DNA from 4 places in the Leclercia pneumoniae genome. Region 3 is predicted to be linked to each of the others. Evidence: predicted binding sites of a transcription regulator. Region 3 holds the regulator's gene; each other region holds the start of a gene.

Region 1 (8,059 bases), 250 kb from region 3:
TCGCCATGCCTGCACCAAAAACCCTCGCCACAATGGCATCGCGTGCAAAGCCCAGCACGCGAGAAAACATGGTCATCGAGCTGACGGCGGCCAGCGATTTTAATAGGTTCATTAACGTGAATTTCCACAACCACACGGCAAAACGCCTGCAGTGCAGGCGTTGAAAGAAGCGCTTAGTCTACCTGGATTCCGGGGAATTACTATCGGCAGATGTTACAGGGGTTGAACCCGCAGATAATGGTTACTCGCTCATCGCCTCGCGCCACAGCTTCTCGACGATGCGCTGAGCCATAATGGCCTGCTCGCCCGCCGTCTCCGGAATGGTCTGATTTTGCACGCACTCAATAAAGTGATGCGCGCAGCCTGCAAAACCCCGCTGCTCCAGCGTACTCTGCCAGCCCGGTACCGGGCGGTGTACCACCCCCTGCCCTCTCTCTTCTCGCCACTCACGCATATCGGTGACATCCACCAGCGCACCGTCGGTGACGGCCTGAACCCACTCCCGTTGACTGCCCGCCCGCCGATGCATGGCGGTTGTAATCTGCAAATGGTTAATACTGAAATGGTGCTCGGCATAGACCATCTCGCCTTGCTCGTTCGCCAGCAGGGTGCCGCTATCGAGCTGCGCGTTACCGCCTGCCAGCCACAGTGCGGTGTCTACCACGTGCAGATAGTCGTCGAGCAGCGTGAAGCGCAGATCGCCGGGGCCGACGCTGTCAGCGCGGTGCTTATCCATTCGCAGAGAAGCCGCGCCAGAGAGCTGACTTTTCAGCGACTGATACAGGGGGGCAAAACGGCGATTGAAGCCCACCATCAGGGTGAGTTTTTTCCGCGCGGCCAGTTCAATCAGACGCTCGGCATCCTGAATATTTTCTGCCAGCGGTTTATCTACGCAGACATGCACGCCGGCGTTGAGCAGTTCGCTCACCACCTGGTAATGGGTAGCCGTAGAGGTATGAACAAAGACCGCGTCGCACTGCTGGGCCAGTTCGGTCAGCGAGCCGGCATAGGGCATGCGGAAGGTCTCACAGATACGCAGCGCTTTATCCCGCGACGGAGACCAGGCCCCCTGCAGCGTCCAGTCGGTGGCGGCGCTCAATACCGGCAGCCAGGCTTTCTGAGCAATGCCGCCCAACCCTACAACACCTACGCGTAATTTTGTCACAGTTAATCTCCCAGATGTGCCAGCAGCGAATCGAGCCGCTGTTTTAGGTCGGCGACTTCACCTTCCAGCGCCTCGACGCGGGCAAGCAGGCTCTCATCCTCTACCGGCGCCACCGCCTCAACCACGTTTATCAGCGTTTCGACATTGCCGCTAAAGAGATGCATATAACGGCTCTCACGTTTGCCCGGCTCCCGCGGCAGACGCAAGACATAGGGCCCGTCTTCGCGGGAGGCCAGATGTTCCAGCGTTTGCTCAATCTCCTGCATATCGGCAAATTCATACATCCGCGCGGCCCGGCTGCGCAGTTCACCCGGGGTTTGAGGCCCACGCAACAGCAGTGTGGTAATGACCGCCACCTCGGCGGGATTGAGTTTCAGGTCGCCAAATTCAGAGTTGCAGAAACGCTGCTCGTACTTTGTGACGCGGTTGCCGAACCCGCTCACTGTTCGTAGATAGTGGCGCTTGACCAGCGCATCAAGCAGATCCTGAACCTCATGTTCTGCAAGGTTCATCACCGGCTCGCGGTTAGTTTTTTGGTTACAGGCAAGCGTCACGGCATTGATCGACAGGGGATACTGTTCAGGGGTAGTGATCTGTTTTTCAAGCAGGCTGCCGATCACCCGCGCTTCCATAAGCGATAACTGATATTTCATGACATCTCCTTAGCGTCCTGAGCTCCACTCTTTGGTTGTGAGCGCCGTCAGGACATGATCGCGCCACTCGCCGTCTATCAATAGATAATCTTTCGCGTATCCCTCTTTTTCAAAGCCGAGACGCGCCAGCAGATCGCCGCTGCGCTGATTGTGCGGCATATAGTTCGCCATAATGCGGTGAATATGTTGGGTGCGCTGCATATAGCGAATGGCGGCGGAGAGCGCCTCGAACATCAACCCCTGCCCTTGCCACTTCTGGCCAATTGAATAGCCGAGATAGCAGGCATGAAAAGACCCGCGCACCACGTTGGAAAAATTGGCGATGCCGATGATCTCTTTTTCATCGGGATCGAGCAGCGCGAAATAGAATGCCGAGCCCTGCTTATGGAACTCTGCAATCATTCCCAGGCGCGCCTGCCACCCGGAGGGATAACAGTGGCTCTCATCCCGAATGGGCTCCCAGGGTTTTAAAAACTGACGATTCTCGGCGTAATAATCCGCCAGACGCCAGGCATCACGCTCGTGCACCAGACGCACAACCAGCCGGTCGGTCGTCAGGCGCACCTTCGGCACATTACTGCGATAGCCAAACATCGATACCACTCCTTCCCGTTACAACCTCGGCCCGTTATCTTTACTATACCTGTGCGGTTGCCGTCTGTGAAAACAGTGACATACCATTTTCGTGACTTTTCACACTTTACGATGAAAAGCGCCAATCAAAGTCTTCGTTTGATAAAAAAATATTGTCGCCGGGACAGTGGGAAAAATGTTCATAACCCCGCAGAATATTAGCGCGCTTACCTTTTAATTTCCCGGAGGGGAAATGTCCCGCATCTCGCAGGCCCGGAACCTGGGTAAATACTTCCTTCTCGTCGATAATATGCTGGTAGTACTGGGCTTTTTTGTCGTATTCCCTCTGATTTCGATTCGCTTTGTGGATCAAATGGGCTGGGCGGCATTAATGGTCGGTATTGCCCTCGGCCTGCGCCAGTTTGTGCAGCAAGGGCTGGGGATCTTTGGTGGCGCGATTGCCGACCGCTTCGGCGCCAAACCGATGATCGTCACCGGCATGCTGCTACGTGCGGCCGGGTTTGCCACCATGGGCATTGCTCACGAACCCTGGATACTCTGGGCCTCCTGCCTTATCTCCGGGCTCGGAGGAACATTATTTGACCCACCGCGCACCGCGCTGGTGGTCAAACTGATTCGCCCGCAGCAGCGTGGACGGTTTTTCTCCCTGTTGATGATGCAGGACAGTGCCGGCGCGGTGATTGGCGCCCTGCTGGGTAGCTGGCTACTGCAGTATGATTTCCGCCTGGTCTGCGCCGTAGGTGCCGTCCTCTTTATCCTGTGCGCGGGCTTCAACGCCTGGCTACTGCCTGCGTGGAAACTCTCCACCGTTAAGGCCCCGGTGCGCGAAGGGATGGGCCGGGTGCTGCGGGACAAACGCTTCGTCACCTACGTGCTGACCCTGGCGGGCTATTACATGCTGGCGGTGCAGGTCATGCTTATGCTGCCCATCATGGTCAACGATATCGCCGGCTCTCCGGCAGCGGTGAAATGGATGTATGCCATCGAAGCCAGCCTGTCGCTGACTCTGCTCTATCCGATTGCCCGCTGGAGCGAAAAGCGGTTTCGTCTGGAGCACCGGTTAATGGCTGGACTGCTGTTAATGTCGATCAGCATGCTGCCGATCGGGATGGTCAGCTCGCTACAGCAGCTGTTTATTCTGATCTGCACTTTTTACATTGGCTCGATCATCGCCGAACCGGCACGTGAAACCCTGAGCGCCCAGCTGGCGGATGCCCGTGCACGTGGTAGCTATATGGGCTTTAGCCGCCTCGGACTGGCGATTGGCGGTGCGCTGGGTTATGCAGGCGGCGGCTGGCTGTTTGATGCCGGCAAAGCATTCAGTCAGCCGGAGTTACCCTGGGTGATGCTGGCGGTGATCGGGGTGATCACCTTCTTCGCGCTGGGCTGGCAGTTCAGCCACAAACGTAGCGCGGGCACCATGCTGGAGCCTGGGGCCTGATTTGTCTCATGCTTTTTTCTCCTCCATACTGACTATTGATGGTCAACAACTGGAGGAGAAACGTGAAACTTTATATTTACGATCACTGCCCGTTCTGTCTTAAAGCCCGAATGATTTTTGGTCTGAAGAATCTACCCGTCGAACTCATCACGCTGCAGAATGATGACGAAGCAACGCCCACGCGGATGATTGGTAAGAAAATGGCCCCCATCCTGCAAAAAGACGACAGCCGTTACCTGCCCGAAAGCATGGATATCGTCCACTATGTCGACCAGCTTGATGGCAAGCCGCTGCTCACTGGCAAGCAAAACCCCGCCATTGAAGAGTGGCTACGCAAAGTGAACGGTTACGTGAATCGTCTGCTTATCCCCCGCTTCGCGAAATCTGCGTTTGATGAGTTTTCTACACCAGAGGCCCGTGCGTACTTCGTTGAGAAGAAAGAGGCCGCTATCGGCAGCTTTGATGAGCATATGGCCCACACCGCCGGTCTGGTAAAAAATATCAGCGATGACCTGCGGGCGCTGGACAAGCTCATCGTCCAGCCTAACGCCGTCAATGGCGAGTTATCTGACGATGATATTCACCTCTTCCCACTGCTGCGTAACCTGACGCTGGTCGCGGGCATTACCTGGCCAACGCGGGTCGCGGACTATCGCGATAACATGGCGAAGCAGACCCAAATCAACCTTCTCTCTTCCCAGGCACTGTAAGCCCGGACGGGCGGGCACCCTCTGCCCGCCCGTTGATTTCAGCTTTTTCTGCTGGTCTGTAACACTCTCGCCTGACATACTGGCTCGCCGGGCGTTAAGTGCTGACATTATGTTGAGGAAAAACATGAAGAAAATCGTTATTGCCGCTGCGTTTATAGTGAGCGGCCTGCTGGTTGGTTGCAATCAGCTTACTCAGTACACCGTCAGCGAGCAGGAAATTAACCAGGCGCTTCAGAAACATAATAATTTTGCCAAAGATATCGGCGTCCCCGGCGTGGCGGATGCGCATATTGTACTGACCAACCTGGACAGTAAGATTGGCCGGGAAGAGCCAAACAAAGTGATGCTCTCCGGTGATGCCAGCCTGGACATGAACTCCCTGTTTGGCAGCCAGAAGGCCAATATTCAGCTCAAATTAAAAGCGCTGCCGGTCTTCAACAAAGAAGAAGGGGCGATTTATCTGCAGGAGATGGAGATTGCCGATGCGGTCGTCACGCCGGAGAAAATGAAACCGGTACTTCAGACCCTGATGCCTTATCTCAACCAGTCGCTGCGCAGCTACTTCAATAAACAGCCAGCCTATATCCTGAGTAAAGATAAGAGCAAAGGCGAAGCGTTGGCGAAGAAATATGCCAAAGGCATTGAAGTGAAGCCGGGAGAAATCATAATCCCCTTCACTGAGTAAATATAACGGCGCTTCGGCGCCTTTTTTTTGGAAAAAGAGTGCAAACGAAAACGTTTCCGCCTATCCTTTGTGTCCGGCAAAAAACAGCCTTCATGACTGATTCCTACCAAGCCGGAGCATACTAATGACTGCACATCCCCAGGTTCTGAAAATCCGCCGTCCTGACGACTGGCATATCCATCTGCGTGATGGCGACATGCTGGCCACCGTCGTGCCTTATACCAGTGAAATTTATGGCCGCGCGATTGTCATGCCTAACCTGGTACCGCCAGTCACTACCGTTGATGCCGCTATTGCCTATCGCGACCGCATCCTCGCTGCCGTACCGGCCGGGCATAACTTTACGCCGCTGATGACCTGCTACCTGACTGACACGCTGGATCCGGCAGAGATTGAGCGCGGCTTTACCGAAGGGGTTTTCACCGCCGCCAAACTCTATCCGGCAAACGCCACCACCAACTCCAGCCACGGCGTGACCAGCGTCGATGCCATTATGCCGGTACTGGAGCGCATGGAGAAACTGGGTATGCCGCTGCTGGTGCACGGTGAAGTGACCCATGCCGACATCGATATCTTCGATCGTGAAGCCCGCTTTATCGATACCGTGATGGAACCGCTTCGCCAGCGCCTGCCGGGTTTGAAAGTGGTGTTTGAACACATCACCACTAAAGATGCCGCAGATTATGTCCGCGAGGGCAACGAGCGTCTGGCGGCAACCATTACCCCGCAGCACCTGATGTTTAACCGCAACCATATGCTGGTTGGCGGCGTGCGTCCGCATCTGTACTGCCTGCCGATCCTGAAGCGTAATATCCACCAGCAGGCGCTGCGTGAGCTGGTCGCCAGCGGTTTTGACCGCGTGTTCCTGGGTACAGACTCCGCGCCGCATGCACGTCATCGCAAAGAGGCCAGCTGCGGCTGTGCAGGCTGCTTTAATGCGCCTACCGCACTGGCGAGCTATGCCCAGGTCTTTGAGGAGATGAATGCCTTGCAACATTTCGAAGCTTTCTGCTCGCTTAACGGCCCGAAATTCTACAACCTGCCGGTTAACGATACGTTCGTTGAACTGGTGCGCGAAGAGAGCCAGGTGGTGGAGTCGATTGCCCTGACGGATGACACCGTAATTCCATTCCTGGCGGGTGAAAAGGTGCAATGGACGGTTAAAGGTTAAAAAAATGGTCGCCCCCTGTTGCGTTGGCATCAATAGAACTGTATAAATACACAGTATATTGCACAGGGGGTTATTATGCGTATTGAAGTCACGATCGCCAGAACCACAGCCATGCCTGCCGGCGCGCTGGATGCGCTGGCGGGTGAATTATCCCGTCGTATCAACGATTCCTTTCCCGAGCGCGATGGTGCCGTTACCGTGCGTTATGCTGCCGCCAATAACCTGTCAGTATTAGGTGGTGCCAAAGAAGATAAAGAGCGCATCAGCGAAATCCTCCAGGAGACCTGGGAAAGCGCTGACGACTGGTTTATTACCGATTAAGTTTTACGCCCTCATTGTGTTTTTTGCCGGGTCGCCCCGGCTTTTTTTCGTTTCGTTTTAAGAAAGTTCCCCGCCCTGCCAGACTTCTTTTAAAATCGTGAGCATCACGGTGATTTATTGTTCGAACATTCCTAAAATGTAACTATTTACGTTGCGATGGTTTCTTTTTCCGATCAGAACCCTTATTTAATGTATACTGAAGTAGCTTCAGAAAAACACGCATTGAACCTCAAAGTCGTTGTCTTCTAACACGTATTAAGGGGGTTAAGATGGAAAAGAATAATGAAGTCATCCAGACCCATCCTCTCGTCGGCTGGGATATTAGCACCGTAGACAGCTACGACGCGCTGATGTTGCGCTTACACTACCAGACCCCAAATCAGGCGGACCGTGAAGAAGCGGAGGTTGGGCAGACTCTGTGGTTAACAACAGATGTCGCACGCCAGTTTATTTCTATTTTAGAAGCAGGAATTGCAAAAATAGAATCTGGTGACTATCAGGAAAATGAGTATCGTCGACATTAAGAATATGCCCATTTTTCACTCAACAGGCACCTCAGGGTGCCTTATTTATTTCTCCCTTGTATAACCCCGCCATGTTAATTACTCTGCTATGTAAAGTGCAGCGTAAAGAGATTTATATGAAATACGATCTAATCATTATTGGCAGTGGTTCCGTCGGCGCCGCCGCAGGTTATTATGCAACGCGTGCCGGGCTGAAGGTATTGATGATAGATGCCCATATGCCGCCACACACCGAAGGGAGCCACCATGGTGATACCCGCCTGATTCGTCACGCTTACGGCGAAGGTGAGCGCTATGTCCCGATGGTGTTACGCGCGCAGGCGCTGTGGGATGAGCTGGCAGAGATTAGTGGTGAGGCCGTCTTTGAGCGTACCGGCGTGATCAACCTGGGCCCTGCTGATTCTGAATTTCTGACAAATGTCGCCCAGAGCGCGCAGAAGTTTAACCTCAACGTAGAGTCTATGAGCAGCGAGGCCATTATGGCGCGCTGGCCTGAAATTCGGGTGCCTGAGAACTATGTCGGTCTGTTTGAAGGCAGTTCTGGGGTATTACGTAGCGAACTGGCGATTAAGACCTGGATTGCTCTGGCGAAAGAGTCCGGATGCGCGCAGCTGTTTAACTGCCCGGTGAGCCGCATTCAGCATGGTGATGATGAGGTGACGGTAGAAACGGCTGATGGTGCATATAGCGCGCATCGACTGCTGGTCAGTTCGGGGACCTGGGTCTCTAGCCTGGTGCCTGACCTGCCAGTGCAGCCAGTGCGCAAAGTCTTTGCGTGGTTCCAGGCCGATGGCC
Region 2 (8,059 bases), 1.2 Mb from region 3:
TTGAATCTTACCGAGCAGATGGCGTGAATTCGAGTTGAGTCCCTGCTCCTCGCTAATGATGATTCTGCGCTTCAGCTCAGCGAAGCGAACTTTATAAAACTCATCCAGGTTATTGGAATAGATCCCCAGAAAACGCATACGCTCAATCAGCGGATTGCTCTTGTCAGCCGCTTCCTGAAGGACACGCTCGTTGAATGCTAACCAGCTTAACTCTTTCTCGATGTATAACTTTTCCTGACCCATTACTACTCACACTCCAGTTCAATCACAGGACGTGGCAAATCCGTCTCAACCTTATTATGGCGAGCATTGTCACGATATGTCCAACTGTGCCAGAAAAGTATGACAGTTAACTGACCGTAGGAGGGGCATAACCGTCATCAGACGCCTGATTTTTTTACAGTTTTTGCGATTTGCAGATAAAAAAAAGCCGGCAATCGCCGGCTCGGTATCACGTTACGCTTCGGAGGCATGTCCTTCCGGGGGAAGTTGTACGCCATCCAGCCAGGCCGCACCGTTACGCATGGCGAGGCGGCCATCAACCAACCAGCTTACCACCAGCGGGTAGATGGCATGTTCTTGTGCCTGAACGCGGTGCGTAATGTCCTCTTCGCTGTCGCCGTCGAACACCGGGACTTTGGCCTGCAGAATGACCGGGCCACCGTCCAGCTCGTCAGTAACAAAATGGACGGAGGTGCCGTGCTCCTCGTCACCGTTTTCCAGGACCTGGCGGTGGGTATGCAGGCCCGGGTATTTTGGCAGCAGGGAAGGGTGGATGTTCAGCAGGCGTCCGGCATAGTGTGCAACAAACGCCGGGCTGAGAATACGCATGTAGCCTGCCAGCACGACGACATCGGGGGCGTAGGCGTCGATCTCTTGCACCAGCTCCCGATCAAACGCTTCCCGGCCCGCAAACTGGCTCGCCTCAAGGACGTGCGCCGGAATGCCGGCTTCACGAGCGCGTTCAAGGCCGTACGCGTCGGCCTTGTTACTGAATACTGCACGGATGGTGCCGTTAATTCTTTTCTGTTTGCAGCCATCAATAATGGCCTGCAAATTACTTCCGTTACCGGAAATGAGCACCACGATGTTTTTCATGCAATAACCACACGCTCTTCGGAATCAGAGGCTTTGATGATACCGATTTTCCAGGCGTTTTCACCTTTGGCCTGCATCAGGCTCACGGCTTTATCGGCTTCGGCTGCCGGCAGGGCAATGAGCATGCCTACGCCGCAGTTGAAGGTACGATACATCTCATGATCGCTGACGTTACCGGCTTCCTGCAGCCAGTTGAAGACAGCCGGCCACTGCCAGGAGGATTCGTCGATCACGGCCTGGGTGTTGTCAGGCAGAACGCGCGGGATGTTTTCCCAGAAGCCGCCGCCGGTCAGGTGAGCGATAGCATGGACATCGACATTCTCGATCAGCTCAAGAATGTTTTTCACGTAGATACGGGTCGGTGCCAGCAGATGGTCGGCCAGCGGTTTACCTTCCAGATCGGTTGTTTCAGGATCACAGCCGCTCACTTCAATGATTTTGCGCACCAGTGAATAGCCATTTGAGTGTGGGCCGCTGGAGCCCAGCGCGATCAGCACATCGCCATCTGCAACTTTGCTACCGTCGATAATTTCTGATTTTTCTACCACGCCTACGCAAAAACCGGCCACGTCGTAATCTTCACCGTGATACATGCCCGGCATCTCTGCGGTTTCACCGCCCACCAGCGCACAGCCAGACTGCAGACAGCCTTCAGCGATGCCGCTGATGACGCTTGCTGCGGTGTCGACATCCAGTTTTCCGGTCGCATAGTAGTCGAGGAAGAAGAGCGGCTCAGCGCCCTGGACGACGAGATCGTTAACGCACATAGCGACCAGGTCGATACCGATAGTGTCGTGGCGTTTCAGATCCATTGCCAGACGCAATTTGGTGCCTACGCCGTCGGTGCCAGAGACCAGTACCGGTTCACGATATTTTTGTGGCAGTGCGCACAGTGCGCCGAATCCACCCAGACCACCCATCACTTCAGGGCGGCGGGTCTTTTTCACCACACCTTTGATTCGGTCAACCAGCGCATTACCTGCGTCAATATCAACACCGGCATCTTTGTAGCTGAGAGAAGTTTTGTTGGTCACGGCTCAAGTCCCCACGCGATTGCATTGCGATAGTAAGAAAAATCGGCGCAATTCTAACAGTCCAGGCAAACGTTTGCGAGCCTATTCTGCAACAGAAGTTTGCATGAAGATTTTTGCTCTGCATCAACCAGCTAGGCGGTACAAAGTTGATACTGTTCACGAAAATGAAACCGGGTACAGTCTTGTTCTTGCAACCGTTACGATGAATGAACATCATTCCACTGAAACCGGTTTCTGTGCTCAATTTTGCCGATAATTAACGCTGAATGAGGGATATCGCATGTCAGGATTTAAAGAGGGTTTTCTGTGGGGCGGCGCGGTTGCGGCGCATCAACTTGAAGGCGGCTGGCAGGAGGGTGGCAAAGGCGTAAGCGTGGCAGATGTTATGACCGCCGGCGCGCATGGCGTTCCGCGTGAGATCACCGACGGCGTGCTGCCGGGCAAAAATTACCCTAACCACGAAGCCATCGATTTTTATCATCGCTATAAAGACGATATTCAGCTCTTCGCCGAACTGGGCTTTAAGTGTTTCCGCACCTCTATCGCCTGGACGCGTATTTTCCCGAAAGGGGATGAGCAGACCCCGAATGAGGCCGGTCTGCAGTTTTATGACGATCTGTTTGATGAGTGCCTTAAGCACGGCATCGAACCGGTTATTACCCTCTCACATTTTGAAATGCCGTATCACCTGGTTAGCGAATATGGCGGCTGGCGCAACCGTAAGCTGATTGAGTTCTTCGTACGCTTTGCCCGCGTCGTGTTCGAGCGTTATCAACATAAAGTGAAGTACTGGATGACCTTCAACGAGATCAACAACCAGGCTAACTTCCATGAAGACTTCGCCCCCTTTACTAACTCCGGCCTGAAATATCAGCCGGGAGAAGAGCGAGAGCCCGTGATGTTCCAGGCCGCGCACTATGAGCTGGTGGCCAGCGCGCTGGCGGTGAAAGCAGGGCGGGAGATAAACCCGGCGCTGCAGATTGGCTGCATGATTGCCATGTGCCCGATCTATCCGTTCTCCTGCGCGCCAAACGACATGATGATGGCGATGAATGCGATGCACCGTCGCTACTGGTTTACCGATGTACATGTGCGCGGCGCCTATCCGCAACATCTGCTCAACTACTTCGAGCGCCGCGGCTTCGCGCTGGATATCACCGACGAGGATATCGCTGCGCTGAAGCAGGGCTGTGTGGATTACATCGGCTTCAGCTATTACATGTCGTTTGCCACTAAAGCGACCCCCGACAACCCGCAGCTGGATTACGATGAGAGCAAGAGCCTGGTCTCCAACCCTTACGTGCAAAAATCGGACTGGGGCTGGCAGATTGACCCGGTGGGACTGCGTTACTCCCTGAACTGGTTCTGGGATCACTATCAGTTACCGCTATTTATTGTTGAAAACGGCTTCGGGGCTATCGACGTGCAGGAAAGTGACGGCACGGTCAACGATCAGTACCGCATTGATTATCTCTCTGCCCACATTAGCGAAATGAAAAAAGCGGTCATTGAGGATGGCGTGGATCTGATGGGCTATACCCCATGGGGTTGTATCGATCTGGTCTCCGCTGGCACCGGTGAGATGAAAAAACGCTACGGCTTTATCTTTGTAGATAAAGATAACGAAGGCAATGGCACCCTGAATCGCAGTAAGAAAAAGTCGTTTGACTGGTATAAGCAGGTAATTGCCAGCAACGGCGCTAATATTGAATAAGCGGGCAAAATGCCGTTAAAAAGCCGGAGCTTGTTCTCCGGCTTTTTTATGCTCAGAACACTTTGCTTGATTTGCGTCAAGCAAGTTGGGTATGGCGCAATCCCGAAAAAGCGGTATAATCCGGCGATTTTTTTTGTGGCTGCCACCCCCGAAGGAGAAAAGTATGAAGATTGTTGAAGTGAAACACCCGCTGGTAAAACACAAGCTGGGCCTGATGCGTGAGCATGACATCAGCACGAAACGTTTTCGCGAACTGGCCTCTGAAGTGGGCAGCTTACTGACATACGAAGCGACCTCCGATCTCGAAACCGAAAAAGTGACCATCGAAGGCTGGAACGGCCCGGTGCAGGTTGAGCAGATCAAAGGTAAAAAAATTACCGTTGTGCCGATCCTGCGCGCAGGTCTGGGCATGATGGAAGGCGTTCTGGAGCACGTACCCAGCGCACGTATTAGCGTAGTGGGTATCTACCGTGACGAAGAGACCCTGGAGCCCGTGCCGTACTTCCAGAAGCTGGTTTCCAACATCGACGAGCGTATGGCACTGGTCGTTGACCCGATGCTGGCGACCGGCGGTTCGATGATCGCCACTATCGACCTGCTGAAAAAAGCGGGCTGCAGCAGCATTAAAGTGCTGGTTCTGGTGGCGGCACCGGAAGGTATCGCGGCACTGGAAAAAGCGCACCCGGACGTCGAGCTCTATACCGCGTCCGTTGATCAGGGGCTGAACGAGCACGGGTACATTATCCCGGGGCTTGGCGATGCCGGCGACAAGATTTTTGGTACTAAGTAATCGAATAACGATAAAGAAGCCGACTTTGATAGTCGGCTTTTTTTTGAATACAACACCCACAATAATCATTACTCAGAGGACAACACTATGACGCGCCGTGCTATCGGGGTGAGTGAAAGACCGCCGCTTTTACAGACGATCCCGCTTAGTTTGCAGCACCTGTTTGCCATGTTTGGCGCAACCGTGCTGGTGCCCATCCTGTTCCACATTAACCCGGCTACCGTGCTGCTGTTTAACGGTGTCGGCACCTTGCTTTACCTCTTCATCTGTAAAGGTAAAATCCCGGCTTACCTGGGTTCCAGCTTTGCATTTATCTCTCCGGTGCTGCTGTTGCTGCCGCTGGGTTATGAAGTGGCGCTGGGCGGCTTTATCATGTGTGGCGTGCTGTTCTGTCTGGTCTCTTTCATTGTGAAGAAAGCCGGTACCGGCTGGCTGGACGTCATGTTCCCGCCTGCGGCGATGGGGGCGATCGTGGCCGTCATCGGTCTGGAATTGGCAGGCGTGGCGGCCAATATGGCGGGATTACTCCCTGCTGAGGGACAATCGCCGGATTCTAAAACCATTATCATCTCGCTGGTCACGCTGGGTGTAACGGTATTTGGTTCCGTGCTGTTCCGTGGCTTTATGGCCATTATCCCGATTTTGATCGGCGTGCTGGCGGGTTATGCGCTCTCCTTCGCAATGGGCGTTGTGGATACCACCCCTATTGCCCAGGCGCACTGGTTCGCTCTACCAACCTTCTATACTCCGCGCTTCGAGTGGTTCGCTATCTTCACCATCCTGCCTGCTGCGCTGGTGGTGATTGCGGAGCACGTCGGCCACCTGGTGGTCACGGCGAATATCGTTAAGCGCGATCTTATCCGCGACCCTGGCCTGCATCGCTCAATGTTTGCGAACGGCCTGTCGACCATGATTTCCGGATTCTTCGGCTCCACGCCAAACACCACCTACGGTGAGAATATCGGCGTTATGGCGATCACCCGCGTCTACAGCACCTGGGTAATTGGCGGCGCGGCCATCATCGCCATTCTGCTTTCATGCGTGGGTAAGCTGGCTGCGGCGATTCAGATTATCCCGGTTCCGGTAATGGGCGGCGTGTCGCTGCTGCTGTACGGCGTGATTGGCGCATCCGGTATCCGCGTCCTGATCGAATCCAAGGTCGATTACAGCAAAGCGCAAAACCTGATCCTGACCTCCGTGATTTTGATCATCGGCGTGAGCGGCGCGAAGGTACACATCGGCGCCGCAGAGCTGAAAGGGATGGCGCTGGCCACGATTGTCGGCATCGCCCTGAGCCTGATCTTCAAAGCGATCTCGGTTCTGCGTCCGGAAGAGGTAGTTCTGGATGCGGAAGAGAGCGAAAAATCCGCACATTGATCGATAAACCGGGCGGCCGTTCCGCCCGGTTCTCTCCCTGCATGTTCCGTGCTAAACTCTTTGCCGATTACGAGTAAGACCTGGTTGAGGTATTTCTGAACGCACCGGCACAGCTCTCTTTGCCACTTTATTTACCCGACGACGAAACGTTTGCCAGTTTCTGGCCGGGTGATAACCCCTCTTTACTGGCTGCACTGCAAAACGTGCTGCGCCAGGAGCATAGCGGTTACATCTATATCTGGTCGCGCGAAGGTGCGGGCCGCAGCCATTTACTGCACGCAGCCTGTGCTGAGCTCTCTCAGCGTGGTGACGCCGTGGGTTACGTTCCGCTCGATAAACGCACCTGGTTTGTACCCGAAGTGCTTGACGGTATGGAGCAGCTTTCCCTGGTCTGTATCGACAATATTGAGTGCGTGGCGGGTGATGAACTCTGGGAGATGGCGATCTTTAATCTCTACAACCGCATCCTTGAATCCGGTAACACCCGGCTGTTGATCACCGGCGATCGTCCTCCGCGCCAGTTGAACCTGGGGCTGGCGGATCTCGCGTCGCGACTGGACTGGGGACAGATCTATAAGCTGCAACCGCTGTCAGACGAAGACAAACTACAGGCTTTGCAACTGCGGGCGCGGCTGAGAGGTTTTGAACTGCCGGAAGATGTGGGGCGCTTCTTGCTGAAGCGGCTGGATCGTGAAATGCGCACGCTGTTTGTCACGCTCGACAAGCTGGACCATGCCTCTATTACCGCCCAGCGAAAGCTGACTATTCCTTTCGTAAAAGATATTCTGGCGCTCTGAACCCGGCCGACTGCCGGGTTGACCTCTTCTTACTTGACGATATCCAGTACCTGTTCCGGCGGGCGTCCGATACGCGCTTTGCCGTTCGCGACCACAATCGGCCGCTCAATCAGTTTCGGGTTCTCTACCATCGCCTGGATTAGCGCGGCTTCGCTCAGGTGGCTGTCAGCCAGGTTGAGCGATTTATAGAGCTCCTCTTTCTGGCGCATCAGTTCACGTGCGCTACCCATTCCCAACATTTGCAGCAGCGCCTTGATCGTGTCGGCATCCGGCGGCGTCTCAAGATAAAGAACCACGTCTGGTTCAATACCGTTCGATTGCAGCAAGCTTAACGTTTCGCGGCTCTTGGAGCAGCGAGGGTTATGGTAGATCTTTACCGCGTTAGTCATCTGTTCTCCTTTTTACATCTTTTCATACGGGCGGTAGCGCTGTTGTAACTGTCGCAGCTGATCGATACGGGCATCGTAGCGCGCCTGCTGCAGGCTCCCCAGCTTCGCCTGCGAGCTGGCGCTGCTCAGCAACGAGATAGCCTGATCCAGTCGTCCGGCAAGGGCATAACCCTCGGCGCGCGCGGCCAGCTCCTGATCGCGATGGTTCAGCGCGGCTTCGGCCTGCGCCAGCAGATCCCAGCCGTTGGGGTCGTCTTTATAGCTGAAGGTATAGCGATTGAGGATGGTCACAGCCTCCTGCGGCTGACCACCCTGTAAGTAAGCATTCGCCAGGTTGAGTTGCAGCACCGGATTGTTGCGCAGATCGCGTGCGCCCTTCAGGCGATTAATCGCCTCTGTGGCGCGTTTCTGGCCCAAATCAATGTCTGTGGCGAGGTCGAGATACCAGGCATTGCCCGGTTCAGCCGTCAGCAAAGGCTGCAGATTCTTGCGTGCCTCATCGTAATTACTCGCCTCCATCGCCTGCAGGGCCCGGCCATACTGCGCCGCGCGCTGTTCGCGCACATTCCCTTTAGCCCAGCTGTCGAGCAGATCGCTGGTTAACTGATTACGACCAGAGTTATACATCCCGAGCGTTCTCACCTTCGCCATGTAAAAATCTTCTGAAGACTGCACCACCACCGAACGCATCTGATTGGCACGGTTACGGGCATCAGAAAGGCGGCTCTCAGGCAGGGGGTGAGTCAGCAAGATTTCCGGCGGACGGGAGGAGTAACGCGCCTGGTCGAGCAATTTTTCAAGGAAGGTGGGCATAGCCTGCGGATCAAAGCCAGAGCGTTGCAATACCTGGATACCGATAC
Region 3 (8,059 bases):
TGCAAAAAAAACATCTGGTGAAAGTGACGGAACCCAAGAAAAAGAGCAGCAGCAAAAAAACCACGAAGAAAGAGAGCAGTAAAAAGAGCAGTAGCAAAAAAAACCTCGCAAAAACGCAGACCGCCTCCTCCAGTAAAAAAAGTAAAACCTCTTCCCGCACCGCGCCCAAAACCGCTTCTCGCGTGGTGACTGAAAAATGCACCGTCCGAAAAGGCCATAAAACCCGCTGCGTCAAAACCAGCAAGCCCACGACGCTTGCCGAGGCGCATAAAGTGCGGATGCAGAAAGCGCAAAAGACGGCAATGAATAAACTGATGGGCCAGATTGGTAAACCTTATCGCTGGGGTGGCAACTCGCCACGTACCGGTTTCGATTGCAGCGGTCTGGTCTGGTATGCCTATAAAGATCTGGTGAAGTTCCGTATTCCACGTACCGCCAATGAGATGTACCACCTGCGCGATGCCTCGCCGGTCAATCGCGGCGAACTGGAGAGCGGGGACCTGGTCTTCTTCCGCACTCAGGGTCGCGGTACCGCCGATCACGTGGGGGTGTATGTGGGCAATGGGAAGTTTATTCAGTCTCCACGTACAGGTCAGGATATTCAGATCACCTCCCTGAGTGAAGATTACTGGCAACGCCATTATGTGGGTGCCCGCCGCGTCATGACCCCGAAAACCATTCGTTAACGCCCCACCCCGCTGCAACTGCAGCGGGATTTACAACGCTTTAACCCCACTCCGCTATTTGCTACCCTAACCCTACACTCAATAAGGTTATTGGGTGCGCAAATAAAATAAGGAGTGAAGCAATGTCGTTCGAATTACCTGCATTACCATACGAAAAAATGGCGCTGGAACCTCATATTTCGGCAGAAACCCTCGAATACCATTACGGTAAACATCATCAGACCTATGTCACGAACCTGAACAATCTCATTGCGGGTACGGCTTTCGAAGGCAAATCCCTGGAAGAGATTATTCGGACTTCCGAAGCGGGCGTTTTCAACAACGCAGCGCAGGTGTGGAACCACACTTTCTACTGGCACTGCCTGGCACCAAATGCGGGCGGAGAACCAACAGGTGAACTGGCACAGGCGATTGCTGCAAGCTTCGGCAGCTTTGCTGATTTCAAAGCAAAATTTACCGATGCGGCGGTGAAGAACTTTGGCGCAGGCTGGACCTGGCTTGTGAAAGAGGCAGACGGCAAACTGGCCATCGTTTCAACCTCAAACGCCGGCACGCCGCTGACCACCAGCGCAACCCCGTTGATGACCGTGGACGTGTGGGAACATGCGTATTACATCGACTACCGTAACGCGCGCCCGAATTATCTGGAACATTTCTGGGCGCTGGTAAACTGGGACTTTGTGGCGAAGAATTTCGCTGCATAACGAAAACGCAGAAGGGTCACCCCTTCTGCGCTAGTATCTACTCCGCAACGCAGACCTGTTCAGGCTGACGACGACCCGACAGCAGCACCAGAAGCAAGCCAAAACCGGCTATCACCGCTCCCATCACTGGAACCACGCTGTAGCCCATTCCGCTGGAGATGACCGCACCACCCGCTGCCGCACCAAGCGCATTCCCGAGGTTAAACGCCCCGATATTCACCGAAGAGGACAATCCCGGCGCTTCGCTGGCAACCCGCATCACCCGCATCTGCAGTGGAGGCACCACGGCAAAGGTAGCGGCGCCCCATACCACCATGCTGATGGCTGCACCAATTTCACTGCGCGCCAGCCACGGAATGGCAAGCATGATGACAATCAGCAGCAGTAAAAAACCTTTCAGCGTGGCGGTGACCGAGCGATCCGCCAGCTTGCCGCCCAGATAGTTGCCAATGGAAAATCCGACGCCAATCAACACCAGCATGGCGGTGACAAACGCGGGTGTCGCATGGGTAATATCGCGCAACACCGGTGAGATATAGGTATAAAGGGTAAACATTGCCCCGGCACCCAGCACGGTGGTTAACAGCGCAGAAAGCACTTGCGGACGCAGTAACACCGCCAGCTCTTTACGCACCTCCGGACGCTCACCCGCGCTCCCTTTCGGTAAAGAGAAGTAGAGGGCGACCATCGCCACCATACCTAACCCGGCCGTGGCGAAGAAAGACATACGCCAGCCAATGGTTTCCCCCAGCCAGGTAGCTGCCGGAACGCCGCCGATATTGGCGATGGTGAGACCCATAAACATGGTCGCCACGGCGCTGGCCTGCTTATGTTTAGGTACCACGCTGGCCGCGACCACCGAGCCGAGGCCGAAGAACGCCCCATGATTAAGGCTGGTCAGGATGCGCGAGAGCATCAGGGTGCTGTAATCCGGCGCTACGGCAGAGAGCACATTGCCGACGGTGAAAATTGCCATCAGGAAAATAAGTGCGTTGCGGCGTGCGCGGTGAGAGAGAAGAAGCGTCATCAACGGCGCCCCCACCATCACGCCGATGGCATAAGCACTGATCAGCATCCCCGCCGTCGGGATAGAGACATCTACGCCACGGGCAATTACCGGGAGTAATCCCATGGGAGAGAATTCAGTCGTGCCAATCCCGAAGGCACCTATCGCCAGGGCCAGCAGGGGAAAATTGATTTTCATACGTCAACTCCAGAAACCGTGTCTTGATGCGACACAGAACAGTGAAGGCGAAAGCATGACATCAATCACAAAAAATGAGAAGTTAACAATTGCGCAAAAGATTTTTGCCAGAAGGGTAACAATCAGGAAAGGCAGGAGGGAGATGATACTCCCCCCAGTCACTCAGTGCAGAATCGCGGTAAAACTTGCCGCAACAATCAGACCCAGAACAATGATGGTGGTTGTCAGCGAAAACTTAAGATCGGTATTCATCAATTTTTCTCCTTATAATCCCCCCACGAAAAGTGAGCCTGCTCATTTTTACACAACTTACGCTAAAAATCTTGCAGGATTTAGTGCGATATCCGTTTTTGCTCTTCCCCTTTTGGTCAAGATCAGACAAAATTCCAGGCTTAATTTATTAGCGTACCGGCCATTGACCCCCTCCTGACGTCCTGTGTCGTTTTCCCGGCGTACCGCAATTCAGATTGCGCAATTAGGGTGAGAGAAGGCAATCGTTTACCTTTCGGTTTTTCAGGAGTTTAGGATATGGTCTGGAGTGACATCTAATGGCAACAATCAAAGACGTAGCGAAACGAGCAAACGTTTCCACTACAACCGTATCACATGTAATTAACAAAACGCGTTTTGTCGCTGAAGAGACGCGTAATGCCGTCTGGGCGGCGATCAAAGAGCTGCACTATTCACCGAGCGCGGTCGCTCGCAGCCTGAAAGTGAATCACACCAAATCTATCGGCTTGTTAGCAACCAGTAGCGAAGCGCCCTACTTTGCCGAGATTATCGAAGCCGTGGAGAAAAACTGCTTCCAGAAGGGCTATACCCTGATTCTTGGCAACGCGTGGAATAACCTGGAAAAGCAGCGGGCCTATTTATCGATGATGGCGCAAAAGCGTGTCGACGGTCTGCTGGTGATGTGTTCAGAGTACCCGGAACCCGTGCTGACGATGCTGGAAGAGTATCGCAATATCCCGATGGTGGTGATGGACTGGGGTGAAGCGAAAGCTGACTTTACCGACTCCGTTATCGATAACGCCTTCGAGGGGGGTTACATGGCGGGGCGTTATCTGATTGAACGCGGACACCGTGAAATCGGCGTTATCCCCGGCCCGCTGGAGCGTAATACCGGCGCCGGACGTCTGGCTGGGTTTATGAAAGCGATGGAAGAGGCGCTGATCACCGTGCCAGAAAACTGGATTGTGCAGGGCGATTTTGAGCCCGAGTCCGGCTATCGTGCCATGCAGCAGATCCTCTCCCAATCTCCGCGCCCGACCGCCGTGTTCTGCGGGGGAGATGTGATGGCGATGGGCGCGCTCTGCGCTGCAGACGAGATGGGACTGCGGGTGCCGCAAGACATTTCGTTGATCGGGTATGATAACGTGCGCAACGCGCGCTTCTTCACCCCGGCTCTGACCACCATCCATCAGCCTAAAGATTTCCTCGGTGAAACCGCGTTTAACATGCTGCTGGATCGCATCGTCAATAAGCGAGAAGAGTCGCAATCAATTGAAGTGCATCCCCGCCTTATTGAACGCCGCTCGGTGGCCGACGGCCCGTTCCGCGATTATCGCCGTTAATCCTCCTGCGGAGCCAGCGCGTCTGGCTCCCGCAACCACTCCCTGTTCATCGTTTCGCTATCCCCAAGATAATCCAGCAGCCAGGCCAGCGCAGGCGACATGTCATTCTGTTGCCATGTCAGGCAGCAGGCCGCATCCGGGAAGGGATTCTCAAGTTGCAACGCCACCCATTTGCCGGCATCGATCCAGGGGCGGGCAAAATGGGCGGGAACCATCCCCACGCAGAGCCCGGCAGAGAGGCAATCGGCAGAGGATGCCCAGTCCGGGGCAACGATTCGCCGCTGGTTATCCAGCAGCCAGGTAATGCGTTTGGGTAATGAGCGGGAGGTATCTTCCAGCACCAGCGAGGGCCAGCTGCGCAAGGTATCATCGCTGAGCGGCCCTGGCATCGCCGCCAGCGGATGGTGGCTTGCCACCACGCAGTACCAGCTGAGGGTTCCCATATCGCGAAACGCCCAGCGCCCACCCACGGGGATGGCCTGAGTCGCGCCGATCGCCATCTCTACCCGGCCATCGGCCAGCGCATCCCAGACGCCATTGAACACCTCCTGCGAGACGCGCAGCTCCACATCAGAAAAGTGGCGATAAAAATCGAGGATCATCTGGCGGGTACGCTCGGGGCGGACGATATTATCCACGGCGATAGAGAGGTGCCCGCGCCAGCCATTCGCAATCTGCTGGCACTGCTCGCGGGTGATCTGCATTTTTTTGATAACAGAGCGCCCTTCTTTCAAAAACCATGCCCCTGCCGGGGTCAGTTCCACGTCACGGTGGCGGCGTTCAAACAGCGGCACCGCCAGCCACTCCTCCAGCTGGCGCACCGTATAGCTGATGGCAGAAGGCACGCGATGCAGCTCTTGCGCTGCGCCGCTAAAGCTGCCGTTACGAGCTACCGCATCTACGACTTCAAGGGAATATTCTGACCACATTTTCTGCCTGCAAATTTTTTGAATGCAACCGCCAAATATTAGCGTTTCACAAGCGGTATTGCACTCTCTACACTCAGCGGCTGCCACACCTGCATACAAAATGGGGAAAACCATCGTGACACCCGGGAAAGGATTTTTAGTCTGGCTTGGCGGCTTAAGCGTGCTGGGCTTTCTTGCAACCGATATGTACCTGCCCGCTTTTGCGGCGATGCAGGAAGATTTACAAACGCCAGCCGCTGCCATCAGCGCCAGCCTGAGCGTGTTCCTGGCCGGCTTCGCCTTTGCGCAGTTGCTCTGGGGGCCGCTCTCCGATCGCTTGGGTCGTAAACCAATCTTGCTGACCGGTTTAGCGATTTTCGCTGTCGGCTGCCTCGGCATGCTATGGGTGCGCGATGCGACCTGGCTGCTGGTATTACGATTCGTGCAGGCCGTGGGCGTATGTGCTGCGGCGGTCACCTGGCAGGCGCTGGTGACAGACTACTATCCGGCGTCCCGTACCAACCGTATATTTGCCACCATTATGCCGCTGGTCGGGCTCTCCCCTGCTCTCGCCCCGCTGCTGGGCAGCTGGCTACTGGCTCACTTTGACTGGCAAGCCATCTTTGCCGTCTTGTTCGCGATTACGCTGTTGTTGATGCTTCCGGCCTTCACCCTTAAACGCCGTAGCGTGCAGCATGTTAGCGCCGCCGCACCCGTCACCTTCACTACGCTCCTGCGCACCCGCGCGTATCGTGGCAACGTGCTGATTTATGCCGCCTGCTCCGCCAGCTTCTTCGCCTGGCTGACCGGTTCGCCGTTTATTCTCAACGAAATGGGTTACAGCCCGGCCGTAATTGGCCTGAGCTATGTGCCGCAGACTATCGCCTTTCTGGTTGGCGGCTATGGTTGCCGCGCAGCCCTGCAAAAATGGCACGGGCATCAGATGCTGCCATGGCTGCTGGTGTTGTATGCCCTGAGTGTGGTTGCCACCTGGGGGGTCGGTTTTATCCCCGGCGCGAACCTCGTGGAGTTGCTGATCCCGTTCTGTCTGATGGCGGTGGCTAACGGCGCGATCTACCCGATTGTGGTAGCGCAGGCGTTGCGTCCCTTCCCACAGGCCACCGGGAGCGCAGCGGCGCTGCAAAATACATTGCAGCTGGGGCTCTGTTTCCTGGCGAGCCTGCTTGTCTCCTGGCTTATTGCGACACCGCTGCTGACGACCACCAGCGTGATGCTGGCCACCGTGGCGCTGGCGGGGCTGGGCTATCGGATGCAGTATGTAAAAGCATCAGAGCAGCACGAAACGCTGCAGCCAGAATCCTCAGAAGCATAGTGCCGCCAGACATTATGTTAAAAATCAGTTATTAGCCTGCTAACAACTTTCTGTTGAAGGAGGCTTTTTTCAGGCCTATACTGAGTTCGCGGTCTAATAATAACGATACTTATTATGTAGTAACGGGAGCCGGAGCGCTCCCGTTTCACCATGGAAGGCCTTTCGGCAAGGGTCACCTCCCTTCCTCTGTTCTACGTCGGATACTAGCCTCGCGGGAAAGCCGTGAGATTTCTCACAAACCAAAAGAGCGTCTACGCTGTTTAAAGGTTCTGATCACAGCGAGTGATGGAGAAGCTATGAGTTCATCGTGTATAGAAGAAGTCACCATCCGGGACGACAACTGGTTCCGGATCGTCAATGAAATGCTAAGCCGCGCGGGCATCGCGATTAACGGCACGGCCCCCTCTGATATTCAGGTTAAACACCCGGACTTTTTCAAACGTGTCATGCGGGAAGGTTCGCTGGGTCTTGGCGAGAGTTATATGGACGGCTGGTGGGAGTGCGAACGGCTGGATATCTTTTTCACTCGCGTTCTCCGCGCCGGACTGGAAAATCAATTACCCAGTCATCTGAAAGATACGCTGCGCATTGCCACTGCCCGCCTGCTCAACCTTCAAAGCAAAAAACGCGCCTGGATCGTCGGAAAGGAACATTACGACCTCGGAAACGATCTCTTTACCCGCATGCTTGACCCCTTTATGCAGTATTCCTGCGGTTACTGGAAAGAGGCAGACTCTCTTGAACAAGCCCAGCAGGATAAACTGCAGCTTATTTGCCAGAAATTGCAGCTGGAGCCCGGCATGAGGGTGCTGGATATCGGTTGCGGCTGGGGTGGGCTGGCCCAGTATATGGCGCAGCACTATGGCGTGAGCGTCGTGGGGGTGACTATCTCTGCCGAGCAGCAAAAAATGGCACAGACGCGGTGCGAGGGGCTGGATGTCACGATTTTACTGCAGGATTACCGTGAGCTGCGCGATCAGTTTGACCGCATCGTTTCGGTAGGGATGTTCGAGCACGTGGGGCCCAAGAACTACCGCACCTATTTTGAAGTGGTCGATCGTAACCTTAAACCTGACGGGTTATTTCTCCTGCATACCATCGGCTCGAAAAAAACGGACCTGAAGGTGGATCCCTGGATCAACAAATACATCTTTCCGAATGGCTGTTTACCCTCTGTACGCCAGATTGCTACTGCCAGCGAACCGCACTTCGTGATGGAAGACTGGCATAATTTCGGCGCAGATTACGATACCACGCTAATGGCATGGTATTCGCGTTTCCTCGCCAGCTGGCCGGAAATTGCAGACAACTATTCAGAACGGTTTAAACGGATGTTCAGCTATTATCTGAATGCCTGCGCAGGGGCTTTTCGCGCTCGTGATATTCAGCTGTGGCAGGTGGTCTTTAGCCGCGGCGTTGAACACGGCCTGCGGGTCGCCCGTTAAAAAATACCCCGGCTTGCCGGGGTATTTTTTTATGCTTCATCAACAGCCTGTTTTATGGCTGCCTCTTTTGCCGCCAGGACCCGCTCAACGGTGTCAACCACCGCCTGGGTTTGCGGATCGATTTCAATATTGACACGATGGCCCAATTTTTTATTCGCAAGCGTGGTGCGTTGCAAAGTTTCCGGGATTAAGTGCACGCAGAAGC
Region 4 (8,059 bases), 960 kb from region 3:
TAAACCTCATGTTTAAAACAGCAGGAGTGGAACCGTGCAATATACAACATTAGGAAAAACAGACCTTAAGGTTTCCCGTCTTTGTCTGGGTTGTATGACATTTGGCGAGCCGGATCGGGGTAAACACGCCTGGACGCTGCCGGAAGAGAGCAGTCGCCTGCTCATCAAGCACGCCCTTGATGGCGGCATTACCTTTTTTGATACCGCAAACAGCTATTCCGACGGCAGCAGCGAAGAGATTGTCGGTCGCGCCCTGCGCGACTTTGCACGTCGGGACGAGGTGGTTGTCGCCACTAAGGTTTACCATCAGGTAGGCGACCTGCCGGAAGGGCTCTCCCGCGCACAGATTCTGCGATCGATTGACGACAGCCTGCGTCGGCTGAATATGGATTATGTGGATCTGCTGCAAATCCATCGCTGGGATTACAACACCCCTATCGAAGAGACGCTCGAAGCGCTGAACGACGTGGTTAAAGCCGGGAAAGCACGTTTTATCGGCGCATCCTCCATGCACGCTTCGCAGTTTGCCCAGGCGCTGGATTTACAGGCACAACATGGCTGGGCGCGCTTCGTGACAATGCAGAATCACTATAACCTCATCTATCGGGAAGAGGAGCGCGAGATGCTGCCGCTCTGCTATCAGGAAGGCGTTGCGGTGATCCCCTGGAGCCCGCTGGCGCGCGGCAGGTTAACTCGTCCCTGGGGCGAGACTACGGCCCGCTCGGTTTCGGATGAGTTTGGCAAAACCCTCTATTCAGAAAGTGACGCCAACGATGCGCAGATCGCCGAACGTCTGGCCGCCATTGCAGAAGAGACCCATGCAACCCGCGCGCAGGTGGCGCTGGCATGGTTGCTGAGTAAACGTGGGGTAGCGGCACCGATTATTGGTGCTTCACGCGAGGATCAGCTGGATGAGTTGCTGCGTGCGGTTGAGCTAACACTTACGCCGGAGCAGATCGCCGAACTCGAGACGCCCTATCAGCATCATCCGGTCGTGGGGTTTAAATAACCCCGAACCCCCTCTCCCGCAAGGAGAGGGGACACACTATTTACTGCGCGAAGTGATCGTAGCCTTTCCAGTCCAGCGTGACAGGTTCTCCGTCACGCAAAAACTGCATCCCTTCGCTTTCCGGCAGGATCTGGCCGATACAGGTAAATGGAACGCCCAGATGGCCAAGCGCTACGTCCAGCGTACCGCGATTCAGTTCAGGCACGGTGAAACACAGCTCGTAGTCTTCACCCCCCGAGAGCGCCCAGCGTAGAGCCTGTTCAGGCTCAGCATGGCGGCGCAGCGGCGCCGAAAGCGGGAAGGTATCGAGATCGACACGCGCTCCTACGCCGCTGGCCTTAAGTATGTGGCCAAGATCGGAAATCAAGCCATCAGAGAGATCGATTGCCGCGCTGGCACGATCCCGTAGCGCCTGCCCATGAAGAATACGTGGCGTCGGACGCAGATGACGCTTTATCAGGTAGTCGGCATCAGCAGCCTCTTCGACCACCAGTCGATCTTGTAAAATCGCCAGCCCGGCCGCACTGTCGCCAGGGGTTCCGGTCACATAGATCCAGTCTCCCGGCTTCGCGCCTGAGCGCTTCAGAGCCCGTCCAGCCGGGACATAGCCGTGGATCGCCAGCGTCATCGACAGCGGGCCCGCTGTGGTATCGCCGCCAATCAGCTGCATATCGTAGTAGTTAAGCTGCTCGAAAAGGGCATCGCTGAACGTTTCCAGCCACGCTTCATCTACCTTCGGCAGGGTGAGCGCCAGCGTTAACCACGCCGGGTCGGCCCCCATCGCCGCCAGATCGCTGACGTTCACCGCCAGCGCTTTGTACGCCAGATCGGCAGGATCGATGTCCGCCAGAAAATGGTTGCCACACACCAGCGTATCGGTGCTGATGGCCAGCGTCTGTTTTCCCGGAATATTGAGCAGTGCGCAGTCGTCACCGATGCCGGTTTCAACATCACGACGAGAAGATCTGACGCGGTCAAAATAACGGGCAATCAGGGAGAATTCGCCGCATGCCATACGTTATGCCTCGCTAAGAAAAGAAAAAACCGGAGACTACACCGCACGAAGGCAGCACAGTACTCCGGTTTGCGGATCACTTTTTGTGGGGACGGATCGCAGGAGCGGCTTTATCCAGCACGCCATTGACGAATTTATGGCTGTCTTCAGCACCGAAGGTTTTCGCCAGTTCGATCGCTTCGTTGATGGCCACTTTGTACGGCACATCGTCACGTTTAGACAGTTCGAACAGGGCGATACGCAGTACGGCTTTTTCAACCTGGCCCAGCTCTTCGAGCAGACGGGACAGGTATGGCTTCATCAGTCCGTCGAGATACGCGCTATTAGTCGCCACTCCCGACAGCAGTTCACGGAAGTACAGGACATCAACGCCTTTGACGTCTTGTTCCGCCAGGAACTGGTATTCAACATCAGCGATGTCGTTCTGGGACAACTGCCAGGAGTAAAGTGCCTGGACGGCACATTCACGGGCGCGGCGACGAGCAGCAGGTTTCACGGAATTCCCCTTACAAAAATCAGGCCTTGATGGCTTTCAATACATTAATCATTTCAAGCGCGGTCAGTGCAGCTTCTGCACCTTTGTTACCGGCTTTGGTGCCAGCGCGTTCGATAGCTTGTTCAATACTTTCAGTGGTGAGCACGCCAAACGCGACAGGAATTTCAGCATCCTGCGCAACGTGCAGCAGACCATTGCTGGCACCGCCTGCTACATATTCAAAGTGCGCGGTACCGCCACGAATAACCGTACCCAGCGCAATTACCGCATCATACTTGCCGGTTTTCGCCAGCGCGCCTGCTGCCAGCGGCAGTTCATAAGCGCCTGGAACCCAGACAACGGTAATATTTTCGTCTTTCACCTGACCGATACGTTTCAGTGCGTCTACCGCACCTTCCAACAGGCTGTCGTTGATGAAGTTGTTAAAACGCGCAATGGTGATGGCGACGCGAGCGTCCGGGGTAGCAACAGCGGCTTCAATAATGTTCATACTCTTCCTTAACGGGTTCATTTGGCCCCGCAGGGGGGCGGATTTTATCATAATAATTTGCGTACTGCTTCCCTATTTCAGTAAGCCTTACGCGGGAATTAAATGCAGGCAAATATCGGGTCCAACCGGGCGTATCTCGCTGAACTTAAGCTGCGGTGCATCGGCCAGTTTTTCAAGGCCCGGCAGGACAAACAGACCACGCGCGTCGTTGCCTAACAGTTTAGGGGCAACGTAAACAATGAGTTCATCCACCAGCCCCGCCTGCAGTAGCGCCCCAGCAAGGGTCGGCCCTGCTTCAACCCAGATGCTGTTCACCTGCTGTCTGCCAAGCTGCATCATAAGTACCACCAGATCGAGGTGGCCATTATGCTCGGGTACAATCAGCGTTCGAACGCCCTCCGGCCATGTGCGGCTATCTTCCCCGGTGCGGACAAAAAGCGTTTCACCTGGTTGCTGGACAATACGATGCTCTGGCGTGACGCGGTTTTGGCGGTCCAGCACGATGCGAAGCGGCTGACGCAGGTCATCCTGGGAATAGCAGGACTGCGTATCGGCAGAAAGTTCGTCCCAGCGCACGGTCATTGACGGGTTATCCGCCAGCACGGTGTCACTGGTGGTGAGAATAGCATGGCTTTGCGCGCGCAGACGTTGCACATCGCGCCTTGATTGCGCAGAAGTGATCCACTGGCTCTCGCCGTTGGCCATCGCCGTACGGCCATCAAGGGAGGCGCCGAGCTTTAACTGAATAAAGGGAAAGCCCGTCCGCATGCGCTTCAGGAAACCTTTATTAATGGCTTCGGCTTCCTGCATCATCAGGCCATGACTCACCTCAATCCCTTCCTGCTGCAGGCGGAACAATCCACGGCCGGCTACCTGCGGATTAGGATCCTGCATCGCTGCCACCACGCGCGTCACCCCTGCGTTAATCAGCGCTTCACAGCAGGGTGGCGTGCGCCCATGATGGCTGCAAGGCTCAAGCGTCACGTAAGCCGTCGCCCCACGCGCCTTCTCGCCGGCCATCCGCAGGGCGTGTACTTCGGCATGCGGCTCGCCGGCGCGAAAGTGAAAACCTTCTCCGACGATTTCGCCCTCTTTCACAATTACACAGCCAACGTTGGGATTGGGATGGGTAGTAAAACGTCCGCGCTGCGCCAGCTTTAAGGCTCGCGCCATGTACATTTCATCCTGCATGGGCTTAATCCTGTAGGCGGGCGATCTCTTCGCCAAATTCTTTAATATCTTCGAAGCTGCGGTAGACAGAAGCGAAGCGGATATAGGCCACTTTATCGAGCTTTTTCAGCTGCTCCATCACCAGGTTGCCGATCATCTTGCTCGGCACTTCGCGCTCGCCGGTACCGCGCAGATGGGATTTGATGTGGTTAAGTGCCGTTTCGACGTCATCTGCGCTGACGGGGCGTTTTTCCAGCGCTTTCAGCATTCCACTTCGCAGCTTCTCTTCATTGAAGGGTTCGCGAATATCGTTGCTTTTCACTACCCGCGGCATAACCAGCTCTGCCACTTCAAAGGTAGTAAAACGTTCGTTGCATACCAGGCATTGCCGGCGGCGGCGTACGGAGGAGCCTTCCCCCACCAGACGGGAGTCGATTACTTTGGTATCCACGGCGAGACAGAATGGGCAATGCATACGGTGTCCTGACTTTCGGGTTAACTGAGTTCCATTTTACCCTGAACTGGGCTGACAACAAAGGAAGAGCGTTTTTGAGATAATGGATCTATACCCTGCCTTGCTTCGTTGGCTACGCTTATCACCATCCGTTATTTCAAGGAATTAAACGCAATGACAAGACGTTACCTGAAAATTCTCCTGGTGGGGAGCCTCTTTAGCCTTAGCGCCTGTGCACAGCAAAGCGAAGTTCGCCAGATGAACCAGAGCGTGAGCGCGCTAAACCAAACCATGAGCGAGCTCAACCAAGAAACCGTAAAGATCACCCAGCAGAACGCGCTGAATGTGAAATCGACCAGCGGTGTTTATCTGCTACCGGGCGCTAACACTCCGGCGCGGCTGAAAAGCCAGATCGGCACGCTGCGAATGTCGTTGGTCGACGTGGCGCCCAATGCTGACGGTACCCGTGCGACGCTGCGCATTCAGGGCGAGTCTAACGATCCCTTACCCGCTTTCAGCGGCACCGTGGAGTGGGGCCAGATCCAGGGCACCACAGATAATTTCCAGGAGGTGAATGTGCAAAGCCAGCTGATTAATGCGCCGGCCAGCGTACTCGCCCCGAGCGATGTGGATATCCCACTGCAGTTGAATGGCGTTACCCCAGAACAGCTCGGTTTTGTCCGCATCCACGATATCCAGCCCGTCGCGCAGTAATCTCTTCAGCGGAACGTAACCACGTTCCGCTTTCATTTAAATTCCGCAAAGATTGGCAACATAAATGTTTGCCAGTACAATCCGCTCCGTTTAAAGTACGCAAACGTGAACGCAATCGATTACGTATGTGAGAGATATGTGAAACAACACATATTTTTGTGAGCACGGATTCCTATAATAGGCTCGCAGAAACACGAAATATTTAGAAACGCTATTCGCGCATTTTTCACTCCCGTAAGGGATTTCAAATCAGTGGCATCATTATGAAAAAAACATTACTGGCAGCTGGCGCAGTTCTGGCGCTCTCAACCACTTTCTCTGTTAACGCAGCGGAAAACGATAAACCTGAATATGTCTCCGACTGGTGGCACCAGAGCGTAAACGTGGTCGGTAGCTACCACACCCGCTTCGGACCTCAGATCCGTAACGATACCTACCTTGAATACGAAGCGTTTGCCAAAAAAGACTGGTTTGATTTCTATGGTTACCTGGATGCGCCGGTATTCTTCGGTGGTAACACTAATGCGAAAGGTATCTGGAACCACGGCTCTCCGCTGTTCATGGAGATCGAGCCGCGTTTCTCTATCGATAAGCTGACCGGCACCGATCTGAGCTTTGGTCCATTCAAAGAGTGGTACATCGCGAACAACTACATCTACGACATGGGTCGCAATAAAGATGGCCGCCAGAGCACCTGGTATATGGGTCTGGGTACCGACATCGATACCGGTCTGCCGATGAGCCTCTCCCTGAACGTGTACGCGAAATACCAATGGCAGAACTACGGTGCTGCGAACGAAAACGAGTGGGATGGCTACCGTTTCAAAGTGAAATACTTCGTGCCGATTACCCAGCTGTGGGGCGGTAACCTGAGCTATATCGGCTTCACCAACTTTGACTGGGGTTCCGATTTAGGCGATGACAGCGCCAACGATCTGAACGGCAATAAATCCCGTACCAACGACTCTATCGCCTCCAGCCACATTCTGGCGCTGAACTACGATCACTGGCATTACTCTGTTGTTGCGCGTTACTGGCACAACGGTGGTCAGTGGAACGACGATGCTGAGCTGAACTTTGGCAATGGCAACTTCAACACACGTACTACCGGCTGGGGTGGTTATCTGGTTGTCGGTTACAACTTCTAAGCATCGCTTCAATGTATGAAAGCCAGCCTCCGGGCTGGCTTTTTTATTGCTTCACTTTACGCAAAAAGTCGGCCAGAGAACGTTCTACACTTTCGCTGAAGCGTCGCCCGGTCAGGGTAATGGTCAGGCAACGGTCGAGGCGAAAACAGCGGTAGTCATTGCGTCGCTCACACCAGGCTGCGAGTAGCCAGTGCTCTCCCCAGAAGAACAGCCCTAACGGCTGCACCTCCCGCCAGGAGAGCTGCCCGGCCTCATCCCGATAATGTAACGCGAGCACCTGCTGGGACGATATCGCCTGATGAATGACATCAAAGCCGCTTCTCGAATGGGGTTGCAGGGCAATATCCGGCGCGTAAATGCGGGTCTGCTCGGCCTTGCGACGGCTCTCTTCGGGCAAAATAGCGAGCACTTTCTCCTGCGCCGACTCCAGTTCTTTTGAGAGCGACTCACCTCCCCAGGTTTTGAGCAGGCGAATGGCAACGATCAGCGCTTCGGACTCGCGGTTAGTCAACATCAACGGCGGCAAATCAAAGCCCGACAGCAGTCGATAACCACTTCCGGCTTCGCCCTCTATCGGCACGCCCGACAGCGACAGATCGCGGATATCGCGATACACCGTGCGCGCCGACACGCCCAGTCGTTCAGCAAGCAGCGCGGCGGTGGTCAGCCGTCTGCCCCGCAGAATCTGTACGATCTGAAACAGGCGGTCAGCGCGTCGGGTCATCGATTTTCACCTTCACTCGTTATCAGGCGGGCTGATGGAGCCCTACCCGGTTGCCTTCGCTGTCCGTAAACAGCGCGATAGTGCCAATGCCGCGCGGCAGGACCAGCGGGCCGAAAACACATTCTCCCCCGGCTGAGGCCACGCGATCGAGCGTTGCCGCAAGGTTTGAGGTATGAAGATAGATAATCGCCCCCTGCTGCGACGGCGCAATGCCGTCAAATTTTGCCAGCGCACCGCCGACGGCCGGATCATCGTGCGGGAACACGGCCAGTTCCGCGCAGTCCATTGCTTCACGTTTTAGCGAGACCTGCATCACCGGCTCATAAAAGGCAATGGCCCGCTCCATATCCGTAACCGCAATCTCAAACCAGTTAATGACGTTATTCATACATCCTCCTGCCTGTTGAGTAAGTTCAGAAGGAGTGTACGCCTGGCCTCCTGACAGCATACTGTCAGCAGAGTGGCTCACTCAGTAAAAATAAGGGCAAGTGATTGATTTAGCAGCCACGGGCGCAGATAACCGACGGTATTAGAGAGCGGTAAAACCTGCTCGGGCAGCCTGATGCCCAGCTGCGTCTGAATATAGGCCCGGCGCGTACAAATACGCTGCCAGAGCGCAGGCCAGGCGGTCTGAATCTCGTGGCGAAGCGCCTCGTCCGCCAGCGCCACGGTATCTTCAATGCTGGCGCCAGCATATCCCGCGCGGGAGGGAATGATATCGATTTGCAGGAGCATGCCGCTTTGTAATGTTGCCGCCGAATTCGGTCCAATGGGCGAGCAGAGCCACTCCTCATCCGCCACCAGATGTCCCGGATTAAGGTGCCAGTGGTAGTCTGCTT

Evidence for each region. Region 3 encodes PurR, which represses purine synthesis genes. Its sites were predicted from a motif close to CANGCAAACGTTTGCNTG; they were not measured.
Region 1: a site for PurR is predicted at 5,292-5,309, ahead of pyrC (dihydroorotase). Genes of this name have one in related genera too.
Region 2: a site for PurR is predicted at 2,195-2,212, ahead of purM (phosphoribosylformylglycinamidine cyclo-ligase). Genes of this name have one in related genera too.
Region 4: a site for PurR is predicted at 5,406-5,423, ahead of JZ655_RS04435 (nucleoside-specific channel-forming protein Tsx). Genes of this name have one in related genera too.

What each region holds. Positions count from the first base shown of each region.
Region 1 is NZ_CP071383.1:1,660,063-1,668,121, reverse strand. It holds gene murJ (murein biosynthesis integral membrane protein MurJ) at 1-112, opposite strand, end outside; gene JZ655_RS07860 (Gfo/Idh/MocA family protein) at 242-1,165, opposite strand; gene JZ655_RS07855 (YceH family protein) at 1,168-1,818, opposite strand; gene rimJ (ribosomal protein S5-alanine N-acetyltransferase) at 1,828-2,412, opposite strand; gene mdtH (multidrug efflux MFS transporter MdtH) at 2,645-3,853, shown strand; gene grxB (glutaredoxin 2) at 3,916-4,563, shown strand; gene JZ655_RS07835 (lipoprotein) at 4,688-5,248, shown strand; gene pyrC (dihydroorotase) at 5,373-6,419, shown strand; gene dinI (DNA damage-inducible protein I) at 6,495-6,740, shown strand; gene bssS (biofilm formation regulator BssS) at 7,010-7,264, shown strand; gene solA (N-methyl-L-tryptophan oxidase) at 7,381-8,059, shown strand, end outside.
Region 2 is NZ_CP071383.1:3,126,620-3,134,678, reverse strand. It holds gene ppk1 (polyphosphate kinase 1) at 1-243, opposite strand, end outside; gene purN (phosphoribosylglycinamide formyltransferase) at 457-1,098, opposite strand; gene purM (phosphoribosylformylglycinamidine cyclo-ligase) at 1,095-2,132, opposite strand; gene JZ655_RS15200 (6-phospho-beta-glucosidase) at 2,413-3,846, shown strand; gene upp (uracil phosphoribosyltransferase) at 4,010-4,636, shown strand; gene uraA (uracil permease) at 4,724-6,013, shown strand; gene JZ655_RS15185 (DnaA inactivator Hda) at 6,109-6,810, shown strand; gene arsC (arsenate reductase (glutaredoxin)) at 6,840-7,199, opposite strand; gene bepA (beta-barrel assembly-enhancing protease) at 7,212-8,059, opposite strand, start outside.
Region 3 is NZ_CP071383.1:1,914,002-1,922,060, reverse strand. It holds gene JZ655_RS09255 (C40 family peptidase) at 1-686, shown strand, start outside; gene sodB (superoxide dismutase [Fe]) at 809-1,390, shown strand; gene JZ655_RS09245 (MFS transporter) at 1,428-2,594, opposite strand; gene cydH (cytochrome bd-I oxidase subunit CydH) at 2,757-2,846, opposite strand; gene purR (HTH-type transcriptional repressor PurR) at 3,143-4,168, shown strand; gene punR (DNA-binding transcriptional activator PunR) at 4,165-5,097, opposite strand; gene punC (purine nucleoside transporter PunC) at 5,213-6,409, shown strand; gene cfa (cyclopropane fatty acyl phospholipid synthase) at 6,706-7,854, shown strand; gene JZ655_RS09215 (riboflavin synthase) at 7,884-8,059, opposite strand, start outside.
Region 4 is NZ_CP071383.1:953,077-961,135, reverse strand. It holds gene JZ655_RS04470 (aldo/keto reductase) at 35-1,009, shown strand; gene thiL (thiamine-phosphate kinase) at 1,050-2,024, opposite strand; gene nusB (transcription antitermination factor NusB) at 2,101-2,520, opposite strand; gene ribH (6,7-dimethyl-8-ribityllumazine synthase) at 2,540-3,010, opposite strand; gene ribD (bifunctional diaminohydroxyphosphoribosylaminopyrimidine deaminase/5-amino-6-(5-phosphoribosylamino)uracil reductase RibD) at 3,098-4,201, opposite strand; gene nrdR (transcriptional regulator NrdR) at 4,206-4,655, opposite strand; gene JZ655_RS04440 (SadB/YajI family lipoprotein) at 4,809-5,348, shown strand; gene JZ655_RS04435 (nucleoside-specific channel-forming protein Tsx) at 5,612-6,496, shown strand; gene JZ655_RS04430 (helix-turn-helix transcriptional regulator) at 6,540-7,220, opposite strand; gene JZ655_RS04425 (VOC family protein) at 7,243-7,608, opposite strand; gene JZ655_RS04420 (M24 family metallopeptidase) at 7,686-8,059, opposite strand, start outside.